2 regions of the Pantoea sp. C1E2 genome follow, and region 2 is predicted to be linked to the other one. Evidence: predicted binding sites of a transcription regulator. Region 2 holds the regulator's gene; the other holds the start of a gene.
What was found. The regulator ArgR, encoded in region 2, controls arginine synthesis, uptake and breakdown. The targets are predictions, from matches to a motif close to ANTGAATAAAAATACANT.

Region 1: the regulator ArgR is predicted to act here: its motif matches at 5,161-5,178, upstream of argC (N-acetyl-gamma-glutamyl-phosphate reductase).

What each region holds. Positions count from the first base shown of each region.
Region 1 covers NZ_JBSZHT010000002.1:88,028-95,430, reverse strand. The annotation lists gene metF (methylenetetrahydrofolate reductase) at 1-831, shown strand, start outside; gene ppc (phosphoenolpyruvate carboxylase) at 1,068-3,719, opposite strand; gene argE (acetylornithine deacetylase) at 3,966-5,114, opposite strand; gene argC (N-acetyl-gamma-glutamyl-phosphate reductase) at 5,285-6,289, shown strand; gene argB (acetylglutamate kinase) at 6,305-7,078, shown strand; gene ACXI0A_RS00675 (argininosuccinate synthase) at 7,094-7,403, shown strand, end outside.
Region 2 covers NZ_JBSZHT010000002.1:4,077,566-4,084,968, reverse strand. The annotation lists gene ACXI0A_RS19365 (barstar family protein) at 1-150, shown strand, start outside; gene yhcN (peroxide/acid stress response protein YhcN) at 210-476, opposite strand; gene ACXI0A_RS19355 (YdgH/BhsA/McbA-like domain containing protein) at 582-848, opposite strand; gene yhcN (peroxide/acid stress response protein YhcN) at 939-1,202, opposite strand; gene argR (transcriptional regulator ArgR) at 1,694-2,164, opposite strand; gene mdh (malate dehydrogenase) at 2,585-3,520, shown strand; gene mscM (miniconductance mechanosensitive channel MscM) at 3,567-6,902, opposite strand; gene asd (archaetidylserine decarboxylase) at 6,917-7,403, opposite strand, start outside.

The sequences.
Region 1 (7,403 bases), 4.0 Mb from region 2:
ATTAATGTCTCTTTTGAATTTTTCCCGCCTCGCACCAGTGAAATGGAAGAAACCCTGTGGAGCTCAATCGATCGACTGAGCATCCTGAAACCGAAATTCCTCTCCGTGACATACGGTGCTAACTCCGGCGAACGCGACCGTACGCACAGCATCATCAAAGGCATCAAAGAGCGCACCGGTCTGGAAGCGGCTCCGCATCTGACCTGCATCGATGCCACGCGCGATGAACTGCGCGGCATTGCCCGTGACTACTGGGAAAACGGCATTCGCCACATTGTGGCGCTGCGCGGTGATTTGCCACCAGGCAGCGGCAAGCCTGAGATGTACGGCGCTGATTTGGTGGAATTGCTGAAAGAGGTAGGCGATTTTGATATCTCGGTAGCCGCTTATCCGGAAGTGCATCCTGAAGCGAAAAGCGCCCAGGCGGATTTGATCAACCTGAAGCGTAAGGTTGATGCCGGTGCTAACCGCGCTATCACGCAGTTCTTCTTTGATGTCGAAAGTTATCTGCGATTCCGCGATCGCTGCGTCTCGACCGGCATCGACGTGGAAATTGTGCCGGGCATTTTGCCGGTATCAAACTTCAAACAGTTACAGCGCTTTGCCACCATGACCAATGTGCGTGTGCCGGGTTGGATGAATGCGATGTTTGCCGGACTGGATGACGATCCAGAAACCCGCAAAATGGTCGGCGCTAACATCGCCATGGACATGGTGAAAATCCTGTCGCGTGAAGGGGTGAAAGATTTCCATTTCTATACGCTGAACCGAGCAGAGCTAAGCTACGCCATCTGTCACACTCTGGGTGTGCGTCCGGCTGCCTCGGCCTGATTATCTAAGATGGAATCACGATGAAGAGGGCCATGCGCCCTCTTTTATGTTGGGCAGTGCGTGTCGCGGAAAGAAGCGGCAATTACGTAAAGTCGCTGTCTCGTCCCTGATCGCTCGGCGTGCGCCATCCATGGCGCCCAACGCTTTACTCCATTTGCCGCTTCTTCCCGCTTTGCAATATTGTGCCCATAAAAAAAGGGCCAGATTGGCCCCTTCATGATTAGCGCATACCGCAACTAGCCGGTATTACGCATACCCGCTGCCACACCCGCAATCGTCACCATCAGCGCTTGTTCAACACGCGCATCCGGCTCGTCACCACGCTCTTCCTGCGCACGTGCACGATGCAGCAGTTCAGCCTGCAGCACGTTGAGGGGATCGGTGTAGACATTACGCAGCGCAATAGACTCGGCAATCCACGGCTGGTCGGCCATCAAATGCGCATCGTTGGCGATGGTCAACACGGCTTTGATGTCCGCAGCCAGCTGATCGCGCAGCTGCTGGCCCAGTGGCCACAGTGATTTATCCACCAGACGCTGATCGTAGTATTCCGCCAGCCACAGGTCGGCTTTCGAGAACACCATCTCCAGCATGCCCAGACGGGTGGCGAAGAACGGCCACTCGCTGCACATCGCTTCCAGCTGATCCTGATGACCTTCATCCATTGCTTTCTGCAACGCCGCGCCAGCACCCAGCCAGGCGGGCAGCATCAAGCGGTTCTGCGTCCAGGCGAAGATCCATGGGATGGCACGCAGCGATTCCACGCCGCCGGTAGGACGACGCTTAGCCGGACGTGAACCGAGCGGCAATTTACCCAACTCCTGCTCTGGCGTGGCCGAGCGGAAGTACGGCACGAAGTCCGGATTTTCACGCACATAACCGCGGTACATGGCGCAGGAGTGGGCTGACAAACCGTTCATGATCTCTTTCCACTCGCGCTTAGGCTCTGGTGGTGGCATCAGGTTGGCTTCCAGAATCGCACCGGTATACAGCGACAGGCTGGCGATGGTGACTTCTGGCAGACCGTATTTAAAGCGAATCATCTCGCCCTGTTCGGTGACACGCAGGCCGCCTTTCAGGCTGCCCGGCGGTTGCGACAGCAGTGCTGCGTGCGCAGGTGCGCCGCCACGGCCGATGGAACCGCCGCGTCCGTGGAACAGCGTCAGCGTGATGCCGGCTTTCTCACAGGTTTTAATCAACGCATCCTGTGCTTCGTACTGCGCCCAGCTGGCGGCCATCACGCCGGCATCTTTCGCCGAGTCGGAATAACCAATCATCACCATCTGTTTGCCGTTGATGAAGCCGCGATACCAATCGATGCTCAGCAATTGCGTCATCACGTCATTGGCGTTGTTCAAATCGTCGAGGGTTTCGAACAGTGGCGCCACCGGCATCGCGTAAGGAATGCCGGCTTCCTTCAGCAGCAAATGCACCGCCAGCACGTCCGACGGCGTTTTCGCCATGGAAATCACGTAAGAGGCGATGGAGCCTTGCGGTGCTTCGGCCACCACTTTACAGGTATCCAGCACTTCGCGGGTGTTGTCACCTGGCTCCCATTGATGCGGCAGCAGCGGACGTTTGGAATTCAGTTCGCGGATCAGGAACGCCTGTTTGTCGGCTTCTGACCAGCTTTCATAATCGCCCAGACCCAGATAGCGGGTGACTTCGGCAATGGCTTCGGTATGACGGGTGCTCTCCTGGCGGATATCGATGCGCACCAGCGGCACGCCAAAGCACTTCACGCGACGCAGCGTATCCAGCAACTGCCCGTTGGCGATGATGCCCATGCCACACTGCTGCAGTGATTGATAAATCGCGTACAGCGGTTGCCACAGCTGATCGTTGGACACCAGCAGGTCGGCAGGGCGCGGCAGGCGTTCGCCTTTCAAGCGACGGCCTAAATACGCTTGCGTGGTCATCAGCTGGCCACGAATACGCTTCAGGATCATGCGGTACGGTTCCAGCGCTTCTGGATCGCCGCACAGTTCGCGCACTTCATCGCTGCATTCTGACATCGACAGCTCTGAGATCAGCACGCCCACGTCGCGCAGGAACAGGTCGGCGGCTTTCCAGCGGCTCAGCTGCATCGCATGGCGCGTGATAGGCGCAGTGACGTTCGGGTTGCCGTCGCGATCGCCGCCCATCCACGAAGTGAATTTAATCGGCACGAAATCCACCGGCAGTTTAATGCCGAAGGTCTCTTCAACCTGCTCGTTCAGCTCGCGCAGGAAAGCTGGCACGCCTTGCCACAGGCTGTTTTCGACGACCGCAAAGCCCCATTTGGCTTCATCGATCGGCGTTGGGCGATACTTACGGATTTCATCGGTATGCCAGGCTTGCGCGACTAATTGGCGCAAACGACGCATCACCTGCGTGCGTTCGTAATCAGAGATGTCGCTGTGGTCGAGTTGCTGCAGGCAGCTGTTCACTTCGCCCAGCATGTGGATCAGCGTGCGGCGGGTGATTTCGGTTGGGTGAGCGGTCAGCACCAGCTCCAGCGACAGTTCTTCGATCGCCTGGCGAATCGAACTTTCGCTGATGTCGTTCTGCTGCTTCAGACGTTCAAAGGTCTTCTTCAGGATTTCAGGATTGTTCGCGCCATCGCCGCTGCGGGAAATGGTCTGATACTGCTCTGCCACGTTGGTCAGGTTGAGGAACTGACTAAACGCACGTGCGACGGGCAGCAGCTCGTCATTAGAGAGATTTTGCAGCGTGTTCAGCAGTTCCTTACGATCGGTGTCATTGCCTGCGCGGGAGGACTTAGAGAGTTTGCGGATGGTTTCCACCCGATCGAGGATGTTCTCTCCCAGTGCATCCTTTATCGTATCCCCGAGCAGTTTGCCGAGCATACTGACATTACTTCGCATTGCGGAATATTGTTCGTTCATTTGACCCTGACACCCTTATCGTCTTGAAAGTACCCTTACACCCAACGGGCATAACATCGTCTTTTATCTAGCCACGGTTCTTCCTGTTCGTCAATTGACTTAAATTGACGATAATTCGCTGCTAACTACCGGAAATTCATAGAATTAAAGTGAGGGGAAGCGAGATAAGTTATTCTTATTATTAAATCCCGAACAATGACCGGGCAATTTACTGTTTTAACAGTGAATTGCCCCATCTATTGTTAATCAGTGACAAAAATGCTGCACAACCTGCGTGATAAGCGCATGAGTTGGCTTAATAAATGCGGTATCGATAAACTCATCCGGTTGATGCGCCTGATTGATCGATCCTGGGCCTAAAACCAGCGTTGGACACAATTGCTGGATAAAAGGCGCTTCGGTGCAATAGTTCACCACTTCGGTCGGCACGCCCAGCAATTTCTCTACCACTTTCACCAGCTCATGATCGGCTGGACATTCGTAGCCAGGGATCGGCGGATGCAGTTCGCCCACGGTTAAACGGCCCGGCCAACGTTCGCTCACCGGCGCCAGTGCTTCATTCAGCAAACCATCCAGATCGCTCAGGGTTAAGCCCGGCAGTGGACGAATATCCATGTGTAATTCACAGCAAGCGCAGATACGGTTTGCGGCATCACCACCGTTAATGTGACCCAGGTTCATGGTTGGATAAGGGATAGCGAAACCGTCGTGGTTATAACGATTTTTCAGGGTATTGCGCAGTTGCATCAGTTGGGTGATGGACTCATGCATCAGCTCAATGGCATTCACGCCGCGTGAGGGATCGCTGGAGTGACCTGACTGGCCCTGAATACGAATCACGTTCGACAGATGACCTTTGTGCGCACGCACCGGCTTCAGCGAGGTCGGCTCACCGATGATGGCGCAATCCGGACGCAGCTGAGTGGTTTCAGAGAAATACTTCGCCCCGGCCATGGTGGTTTCTTCATCGGCGGTGGCAAGGATGTACAGCGGCTTACTCAGTTTGGTCACGTCAACGTCACGCAGCGCATCCAGAATAAAGGCAAAGAAGCCTTTCATATCTGCCGTACCCAAACCGTACAGCTTGTTGTCGTGCTCGGTCAGCGTGAAGGGATCGCGTGTCCAGCGGCCATCATCATAGGGAACGGTGTCAGTATGGCCCGCCAGCAGCAGGCCGCCAGCACCCAATCCGCTTCGTGCCAGCATATTGAATTTATGGCGTGTGCCCGGCACTGGCTGAACTTCAACACTGAAGCCTAAATCGCGGAACCAGCCCGCCAGCAAATTGATTAAAGTTTCATTGCTCTGATCCAGCGCGCTGTCGGTGGCGCTGATTGATGGTGTGGCAATCAACTGGCGGTAGAGTTCGATAAAAGGTGGTAATTTTGTCTTCACTGTTGACGGTCCTTGGGTTAGGATGTATCAATATTCATGCATTAATAGTGAATAAAAATACAATAACGTCGCTTGCATGTGAAGGGTAAAATCATCTGCAAACGGCATCGTGGGCAACGGGGCAAAGCCGCGACCCGGAATGAGTGACTGTAAATAAGGGTTACAGCCTGATGTTGAATACGCTGATCGTTGGTGCCAGTGGTTATGCTGGCGTAGAGCTTGCCACTTACCTGAATCGCCATCCGCATATGAACATAACCGCTTTGGCGGTTTCAGCGCAAAGCCCGGATGCCGGAAAATTACTGTCTGATCTGCATCCGCAGCTGAAAGGCATTGTCGATTTGCCACTGCAGCCGCTGAGTGATGCCGCAGAATGGGCCGATAAAGTCGATGTGGTGTTCCTCGCGACTGCGCACGAAGTCAGCCACGATCTGGCGCCCGAATTCCTCAAAGCAGGCTGCGTGGTGTTCGACCTTTCCGGTGCATTCCGTGTCAACGACGATGCTTTCTATACCCAATATTATGGTTTCAGCCATCAGCATCAGGATTGGCTGGATAAAGCTGTCTACGGCCTGGCCGAATGGCAGCATGATAAAATTAAAGATGCGCAGCTGGTGGCAGTACCCGGTTGCTATCCCACGGCGGCGCAGCTGTCATTGAAACCGCTGGTCGAAGCGGGATTGCTTAACGATGCACAATGGCCGGTGATCAATGCCACCAGTGGTGTGAGCGGAGCAGGGCGTAAAGCCAACGTCGGCACCAGCTTCTGTGAAGTCAGCCTGCAGCCATATGGCCTGTTCAATCATCGTCATCATCCTGAAATCGTGGCGCATCTCGGTACGCCTGTGATTTTCACCCCGCATCTGGGCAGCTTCCCGCGCGGAATTCTTTCTACTACCACCTGCCGCCTGAAAGCGGGCGTGACGCAGCAAGACGTGGCGGATGCCTTCCACAAGGCTTACCACGACAAACCGCTGGTGCGTGTGTATGACAAAGGTGTGCCGGCGCTGAAAGCGGTCGTCGGTTTGCCGTTCTGCGATATCGGTTTTGCCATGCAGGGTGAACACCTGATCGTGGTCGCTGCCGAAGATAACCTGTTGAAAGGTGCCTCTTCGCAGGCGGTTCAATGCTTAAACATTCGTTTCGGCTTCCCCGAAACGCTGTCACTGATTTAACGGACGGAAACTGCCATGAATCCATTAATCATTAAACTGGGTGGCGTGCTGCTGGATAGCGAAGAAGCGCTGGCCCGCTTGTTTGATGCGCTGCTGGCCTACCGCAATGAACATCAGCGCCCGCTGATCATTGTGCACGGCGGCGGCTGCCTGGTTGACGAGCTAATGAAGAAGCTCGCGCTGCCGGTGAAAAAGAAGAACGGTTTGCGCGTGACGCCAGCCGATCAGATTGACATTATTACCGGTGCTTTAGCGGGTACAGCGAATAAGACCTTGCTGGCCTGGGCGAAGAAGTACGGCATTGGTGCTGTGGGCTTGTGCCTCGGCGATGCGGGCCTGGTAAACGTGGCGCAGTTCGATGAAGAACTCGGCCATGTAGGCAACGCCACGCCGGGTAATCCGGCGCTGGTCAACACCTTGCTGAGTGCGGGCTATATGCCGGTGATCAGCTCAATCGGTATTACCGATGGCGGCGACCTGATGAACGTCAACGCTGACCAGGCGGCGACCGCGCTGGCGGCGACCATCGGTGCAGATTTAGTGCTGCTGTCAGATGTCAGCGGTATTCTCGATGGCAAAGGTCAGCGCATCGAAGAGATGACGGCCGAGAAAGCCCAGCAGCTGATTGACCAGGGCATTATCACTGATGGCATGATCGTTAAAGTTAACGCGGCACTCGATGCTGCGCGCACGTTAGGTCGCCCGGTCGATATCGCCAGCTGGCGCCATGCTGAACAGCTGCCAACCCTTTTCAACGGCGTGTCGATTGGCACCCGGATTCTCGCATAATCAAGGATTTAAGATATGAGCACGCAAAACATCAAAAAAATCGTTCTGGCCTACTCCGGCGGTCTTGATACTTCAGCCATCATTCCATGGTTGAAAGAGAACTACGGTGGCTGTGAAGTAGTGGCATTCGTGGCCAACATTGGTCAGGACCCAGCCGATCTGGAAGGCGTTGAGAAGAAGGCACTGCAGTCTGGTGCTTCTGAGTGCCACGTTGCGGATCTGCGTGAAGAGTTCATCAGCGAATACGTTTATCCGGTGCTGCAAACCGGTGCGCTGTACGAAGGCACCTACCTGCTGGGTACCTCAATGGCACGTCCAATCATCG
Region 2 (7,403 bases):
GTGATCCAAGGTGATCAGTTGCCGTTGCCGCTGGAAATTGAGTTTGTGAATCTGGGAACAGGGCAGAAACGCCGGTATGGCGCATTAATCCTGCTATTTGATGAAGCAGAAGAGGAGCTGGAGGGTCAGCTCCGCTTTAATGTGAAGTGACAAGCCGAAAAAGGGCCCCGGCGAGCGGGGCCAAAGGGTTCGTCAGAATTGACGAGGAATTATTTGTACAGCTCAGCGGTCACGTGATAGCTGTCACCGGTATTGGCTTCAATCACTTTATAAGCACTGGCACCTTGTGCATCGGCTTTCTGTGAAAGCTCAGCACGGTAATCCATTGGCGAACCGCCGGTACCGCTGACGGTGATAGTGCTGCCGGTAGGTTGCAGATTTTGCGCCTGCTCATTCGTTACCAATTGGGCTGCTGAAGCACCGAAGGCAAACAGGGAAAGAAGGCTGGCGGCTGCGATGGTTGCTTTGATTTTCATAATTTTTCTCCTCGTTGTAATCAACAACCTGCGGCAAAAAGTGGGTGAGGCGGGTCGTCGATCAATTGTCTGGCGCCGTTCAGGCGCCCGACGTTCGATTTAGTCTTATTTGTACAGTTCAGCGGTCACGTGGAAGGTGTCACCGCGATTGTTTTCAATGATGCGATAGTGGCTGGCACCTTGCGCATCGGCTTTCTGCGACAGTTCCTGACGGACATTCGTCTGGTCACCGTCAACACCACTCACACTGACAGTTTGGTTCAGCGGTTGCAGCTGTGCGGCTTGTTCGTTAGAAACCAGGCTAGCGGCGCTGGCACCGAAAGACAGTACGGAAGCCAGACCGACAATGGCGATAGCTAATTTGGTTTTCATGATTCACTCTCCTGAAATTGGGTTTGGCAACCTGAGAGGCAAATGCGTCTCAAACGGGTCGCCGTTCACACTGCGTCTTGTTCAGTAAACTTATTTATAAAGTTCAGCGGTGGCGTGATAGCTGTCGCCGGTATTCGCTTCGATCACACGGTAGGCTTTAGCGCCTTCCTGATCGGCTTTGGCATTCAGCTGTTCATGGATATCCATCGGAGAACCGCCCACGCCGCTCACACTGATGGTGCCGGCAGGTTGCAGATTCGCTGCCTGTTGAGCATTGATAGAATCTGCTGCAAAAGCACCAAATGACAGGGCAGATAGAACACTCAGGGTTGCGATAGTAGTTTTAACGTTCATGGTATTTTTCCTCGTCTTCTGTTTTTATCTTTTTCTTTCGTGTGATTTGCATCACGAAAACAAGTATAGATCTAATCACCCATGAAATTAATATCTGGCTAATAATGTTTGGTTGTTATTCTTTATCCTTATGGCACCTTTTTAGAACTGGAAGTTATTAAAAACGCTGAATTCTTAACCATTGACCATTATTTATTCGTAAAAACAATGATCTGCATCAAATTATCTTTTCGTGCGAAAGATCATGGTTGATCCCGCTGGCTGATACGAAATAGGAAGCGATAACCACTGAGCACAATATGTAAAGCAGTGTAAAATAGCGCTAATGGTTAAGAAGGGGAAAAGGTCGTACCAATATTTTACCGGGTGCAGAACCGGCAGCTATATAGATAACTTATTATTAACAAAGGATTTTGTAACAAGCGTGGCGGGAAACGTGTCAGTAATGAAGGTTGTTACCGGCAGATGAACTGCCGGTTAAGAGCAGGGTTTTATAGTTCCTGTTCGAATAAAACCAGCACGGCATCGTGCAGCTGTTTAACGGAGAAATTGCGCGCGGGAGTGATAAAGATGGTGTCATCACCGGCGATGGTACCGAGAATACCTTCTGCTTTACCAAGCGAATCCAGCAGGCGGGCAATCAACTGCGCGGCACCGGGGCTGGTGTGAATCACCACTAAGGCATCGTTGTAATCGATATCCAGCACCAGATTCTTCAATGGGCTGGTGGTGGTCGGCACGCCAAGTTCAGCTGGCAAGCAATACACCATTTCCATTTTGGCATTGCGGGTGCGCACGGCACCAAACTTGGTCAGCATACGAGAAACTTTTGACTGGTTGATGTTCTCGAAGCCGTCTTCCTGCAGCGCCTGCACGATTTCGCCCTGAGAGCTGAATTTTTCTTCTTTTAATAACGCTTTGAACGCTTTGATCAAGTCGTCTTGTTTTGATGGGTTTCGCATAAGCTACCAATAAAAGAGGGGTGCAGCAGGCAACAGGCCAGCGGCAGATAAATTATTATGCATTTAGATGAATTTTTATGCAATAAGCGTAGTGAGAGAATCGCGCTAATCAACTGCGGAGCGGCATTATAGCAGAGTTTTGTGTTGCGCCAAAATCGCGGGCTGACGCGCAAAGCGAAGGTTGCAATGTTGTTATAGTATTGAAGTGGTAACAACTATATCGATGATCATTGCCGTCCATTGTTTTCTGGCTGCGATTGTATCATTCAGGCGACTTCTGAAGTGGAGATGTCTCGGGAGCCGATTGCGGCGTCATGTTATTGCGCGACAGGTTTGTCGCTATCGCCTGAGAAGTTGATTAAACTCGTAACCTGATGGATTTTCGGCATATCTCTGCCCCACCTTCATAAGGAGTTCAGGATGAAAGTTGCCGTTCTCGGTGCAGCCGGTGGTATCGGCCAGGCGCTCGCACTGCTGCTCAAGACTCAATTACCCGCAGGTTCCGCTCTCTCACTTTATGATATCGCTCCGGTCACGCCAGGTGTGGCGGTCGATCTCAGCCATATTCCCACCGCCGTGAAGGTAGAAGGGTTTAGCGGCGAAGATGCGACACCTGCGCTGCATGGGGCAGATATTGTGCTGATTTCTGCTGGTGTGGCACGTAAACCCGGCATGGATCGCGCCGACCTGTTTAACGTCAACGCGGGCATTGTGCGAAACCTCATCGAACAGGTTGCCAGCACCGCGCCGAAAGCGCTGATCGGCGTCATCACCAATCCGGTTAACACCACGGTGGCCATTGCGGCTGAAGTGCTGAAAAAAGCGGGTGTGTACGACAAGAACCGCCTGTTTGGTATTTCTACCCTCGACATCATCCGCGCCAATACTTTTGTCGCAGCGCTCAAAGGCAAACAGCCAACTGAGATCGAGGTTCCGGTGGTGGGCGGTCACTCAGGCGTGACGATTTTACCGCTGCTTTCGCAGGTTAAAGGCATCAGCTTCAGTGAACAGGAAGTGGCTGACCTCACCAAACGTATTCAAAACGCCGGCACGGAAGTAGTGGAAGCCAAAGCCGGTGGCGGATCGGCGACCTTGTCCATGGGGCAGGCTGCGGCGCGCTTTGGACTCTCACTGGTGCGTGCGTTACAGGGCGAAGCCAACGTCGTGGAATGCGCTTATGTTGAAGGCGATGGCGAATATGCGCGCTTCTTCTCACAGCCGCTGCTGATCGGCAAGAACGGTATCGTGGAACGTCGCCCGTTGGGGCCTTTGAGTGCGTTTGAACAGCAGGCGCTCAGCGGCATGCTGGAGACGCTGAAGAAAGATATCGCGCAGGGCGAAGAGTTTGTGAAGTAACGCCCAGCAGAAAAAACAACGCCCGGTGATTGCCGGGCGTTGTCGTTTATAAGCCGCCAGATTTGAAAGTCTGGCTGGACGGTGATCCATTGCCCGCCGGCGTTTTACGTCCCAGCGTTTCCATACGCACCTGGAACGGTGGGAACGGCATCTCAATACCGTGCTCTTCAAAGCCACGCAAAATCAACTGATGCAGCTCATGACGCAGTGGCATGCGGTGACCCATCTCGGCAGCGTGCACACGCAGTTCAAACAGCTGAATACCTTGCTGCAAATCTACCAGGAACACATCCGGTGCAGGCATATCCAGCACGTAGGTACAGCGCTCGGCAGCCTGTTTAAGAATGTTGGTGACTTCATCACTGTTAACGTGCGCCGGGGCCGGGATGGTCAGCACTACGCGCGTGACGGAATCTGACAGCGACCAGTTAACGAATTGCTCAGTGATAAAGGCCTTGTTCGGCACGATAATCTCTTTACGGTCCCAGTCGGTAATCGTCGTGGCGCGGGTATTGATGCGGGTTATGCTGCCGGTCAAATCGCGAATGGTCACGGTATCACCAATACGAATCGGCTTTTCGAACAGGATAATCAGACCAGAAATAAAGTTGGCGAAGATCTCCTGCATACCAAAGCCCAGTCCCAGACCTAATGCCGCCACCAGCCACTGCAGTTTCGCCCATTCAACGCCAATGATGGAGAAGCCGACTAACCCGCCAATCAACATCAGTACGTATTTGGTCAGGGTGGTAATAGCGTAACCGGTGCCGGGCGTCAGGCTGATGTGTTGCAGCAGTGCCAGTTCCAGCAGGGCAGGCATGTTGCGCACCAGCTGGGTGGTAATAATGAACACCAGGATGGCAATCAGCACCGCACCCAGCGTTATCGGCTGTACGCTTTTGACACCCTGCACCGTGGTGCTGGCATCCCACAGCGGGATATTGTCGAGGAAGCTAAAGGCCGAGTGAATTTCCGACCACAGCACAATCACCGACACCAGCGCAATCAACGTCAGAATGGAGCGCACCAAACGCAATGACTGCGCGCTGATCTCATCCAAATCCAGGCTTGGCTCTTCAATTTCGATGGTATCGGCGTTGGCGGGCGTTTGTTGATCTTTTTCTTCTTCACTGCGCGCACGGTTCGCCAGCATATCGGCACGGCGTTGACGGGCGCGGTCAAAGGCGATGCGGCGACGTTGGATCAGCATCCAGCGGCGAATAATGTGATAAATCACCAGCAGGAAGAACCAAATGCCCACCGATGTTTCCAGACGTGCCAGCAGAGCCTGAGCGGTCGCCAGATAGCCAATGCAGGAAGCGAGCGCCGCCACCAGCGGAATGGCAATCATCAGGTTCCATAAAATGCGGTTAATGAAGTTGTCGCCATTGCCCTCTTTATCCAGATACAGCGGAATCCCTGCACGTTTCAGGCTGACGGTGACAATACTTAACGCGCCGCAAATCAGGATAAAGCACAGGCGGCCGAGCGTGCCGGAGAACTGCGGATCGTCCAGATTGGCAAAGGCAATCAGCAGCATGATCAGCGGCACAATCAGGCCAACCGTGAGCGAGTAGTAACGCATGGCACGCGCCACGCGCGCTTGTGGCCAGCGGAAGTGCACCACAAACAGCCCATCATGACGCGCAAAGGCGGCGCTGATCATAAAGGCCCACAGCAGGGGCAGGGTGGCGGTGATGCCATCACCAATGGCAACGGCGAACGGATAAGGCCAGGCGTGCTGTAAGCCAAAGCCCAGCGCGGCCCACAGCACCGGCAGCGGCACGGCGACCAGGATAGACCAGAACACCGTGCGCAGCGTCAGGCTAAAGCGATCCTGAGTGACTTTCCCAACCTTGCTGGCGGAGCGTGCCATAAAGTCATTGAAATGACGACGCGAGCTGATACTGAAGCCTACCAGAAGCACCGCGCCAATAATCGGCACCACGGTTTCTTTGCTGGTAAACATCATCGCCAGCGCTTTACCGAGTTGCCCTAAGGTGTCCAGCGACAGCAGACGAGTTAAGTCACGCGCCACGTCAATCGGATACTTCAAATCGATGGCGCTGACATCCGCCGTCCAGAACAGATAACGGTGCGTAGCTTCTTTCACTTCGCCCAGCGCGTCCTGCAACTGCGTGTTCGACACCTTCAGCTTGGTGATTTCCAGAATCAGCGTATCGCAGCCGGAGATCAGTGAATTGAGCAGCTCGCGCTGGGTTTTCAGCTGGGCATCGAGAATACGGGTTTGCTCGCTGGTAAACGGCGTGCCATCGTCCTGCTTCTCCTTGCGAAGATCCTTTTGCCGCTCCAGTAAATCTTCATAATGCAGTCGCTGTACGCGCAGTTGGCCCATCTCACTGTCGATCTGCTGCGACTTCGGCATATCCGGCAGTCTGGCGACCTGGGCACGCAAAGCTTCACCCAACAGATTCGATGCGCCCAGCCATTGTGACTGCTCGCGTAGCGTGCTGAGCGCCTGACGCACTTGCAGCGTTTGATTGGTGGCCAGCCGTTGTTGCGAGGCGACCAAATCCATACGCTGAGCTTGCGCATTCAGGTCGGCTGATAGCTCACGGTTCACGCGGAATTGATCGCTGATCGAAGCCGGTAAATCGCCGCTGTTTTCCGCCAGCTGTTCGGTGCGCTCCAGCGCCAGTTCCGCTTCCCGCTGACGCTGATTATTAAGCTGATTGCGCAGCGATTGCAGGTAGTTATCCAGCTGCGTGGCTTTACGCTGATGCACTTCCGCCCGCATGCGCGCCAACTCCTGGCGATTATTGGCGGAGAGCTGTGCCAGTTCTAACTCATCGACGCGCGCTTTATTGGCGGCATTCTCTGCCAGGCGGGCATAAATCTGCGCCTGAGCCAGCGGCGTGGCGGCCGCTGAAAAGCCCTGAGCGCGGCGATCGCTCTCGGTCATCGCCCGACGTGCGTCAGTCTGCTGCTGTGGTAGCTGTGAAAGTGAATCGCTGATCTCTCGTGCGCGATCCTGCTCTTGCTGCGCCTGTCGGCCCTCTTCCAGCAGCTGGCTACTGATTTGCAGGATTTCCTGATCCAGCTCGGCGCTGCTCATGTTATTGCGCACCGTTTTGCTGCTGTCGGTCAGCGTGGCGATCTGCTGACGCAGTTCACGGGCCAGCCGCGGGAAATCATCAATCACCTGCTGATATTGTTTAGCACGCTCCAGCGATTCATCACGCTCAGAGAGGAAGTTGATCGCCGCTTCAATGGCCTGAACTTGCTCGGCTTGTGCAGGAGAGGCTTTGGCAGATTTGGCCGTCTCCAGCTCTTGCTTAAGCTGGCTTGCGGGAGGAACGGTGGCTGCCAATACAGAACTGCTGAGCACCAGGCTCAGCAGCAGAGAGAGAAAAACGCGCACGGGATAGGTTCCGGTTATTCAGCGAGCGGGGCGCTGTCGCCGGGCTGCGGCAGGGCAATCGCCAGCGGTTGGCCAAGACGGGTTTTGCTCTCAGCTTCGAGACTTTCCGCCAGCTTCACGCGGCCCGGTGCGAACAGGTTAATCACCGTTGAACCGAGTTTGAAACGTCCCATCTCCTGACCTTTCAGCAGCACAACGGCACCGTCATGATCGGCCGAAGGATATCGCCAGCGTTTGATCACGCCTTCGCGTGGTGGCGTAATGGTGCCCGCCCACACGGTTTCGATGCTGCCAACAATGGTCGCACCCACCAGAATCTGCACCATCGGGCCATGATCGGTATCGAAGACGCAGATCACACGCTCATTGCGTGCAAACAGGTTCGGGATGTTACGTGCTGTCAGCGGGTTGACGGAGTAAAGATCGCCCGGCACATAAATCATTTCGCGCAGAATGCCGTTACAAGGCATGTGTACGCGGTGGTAATCGCGCGGGGCAAGA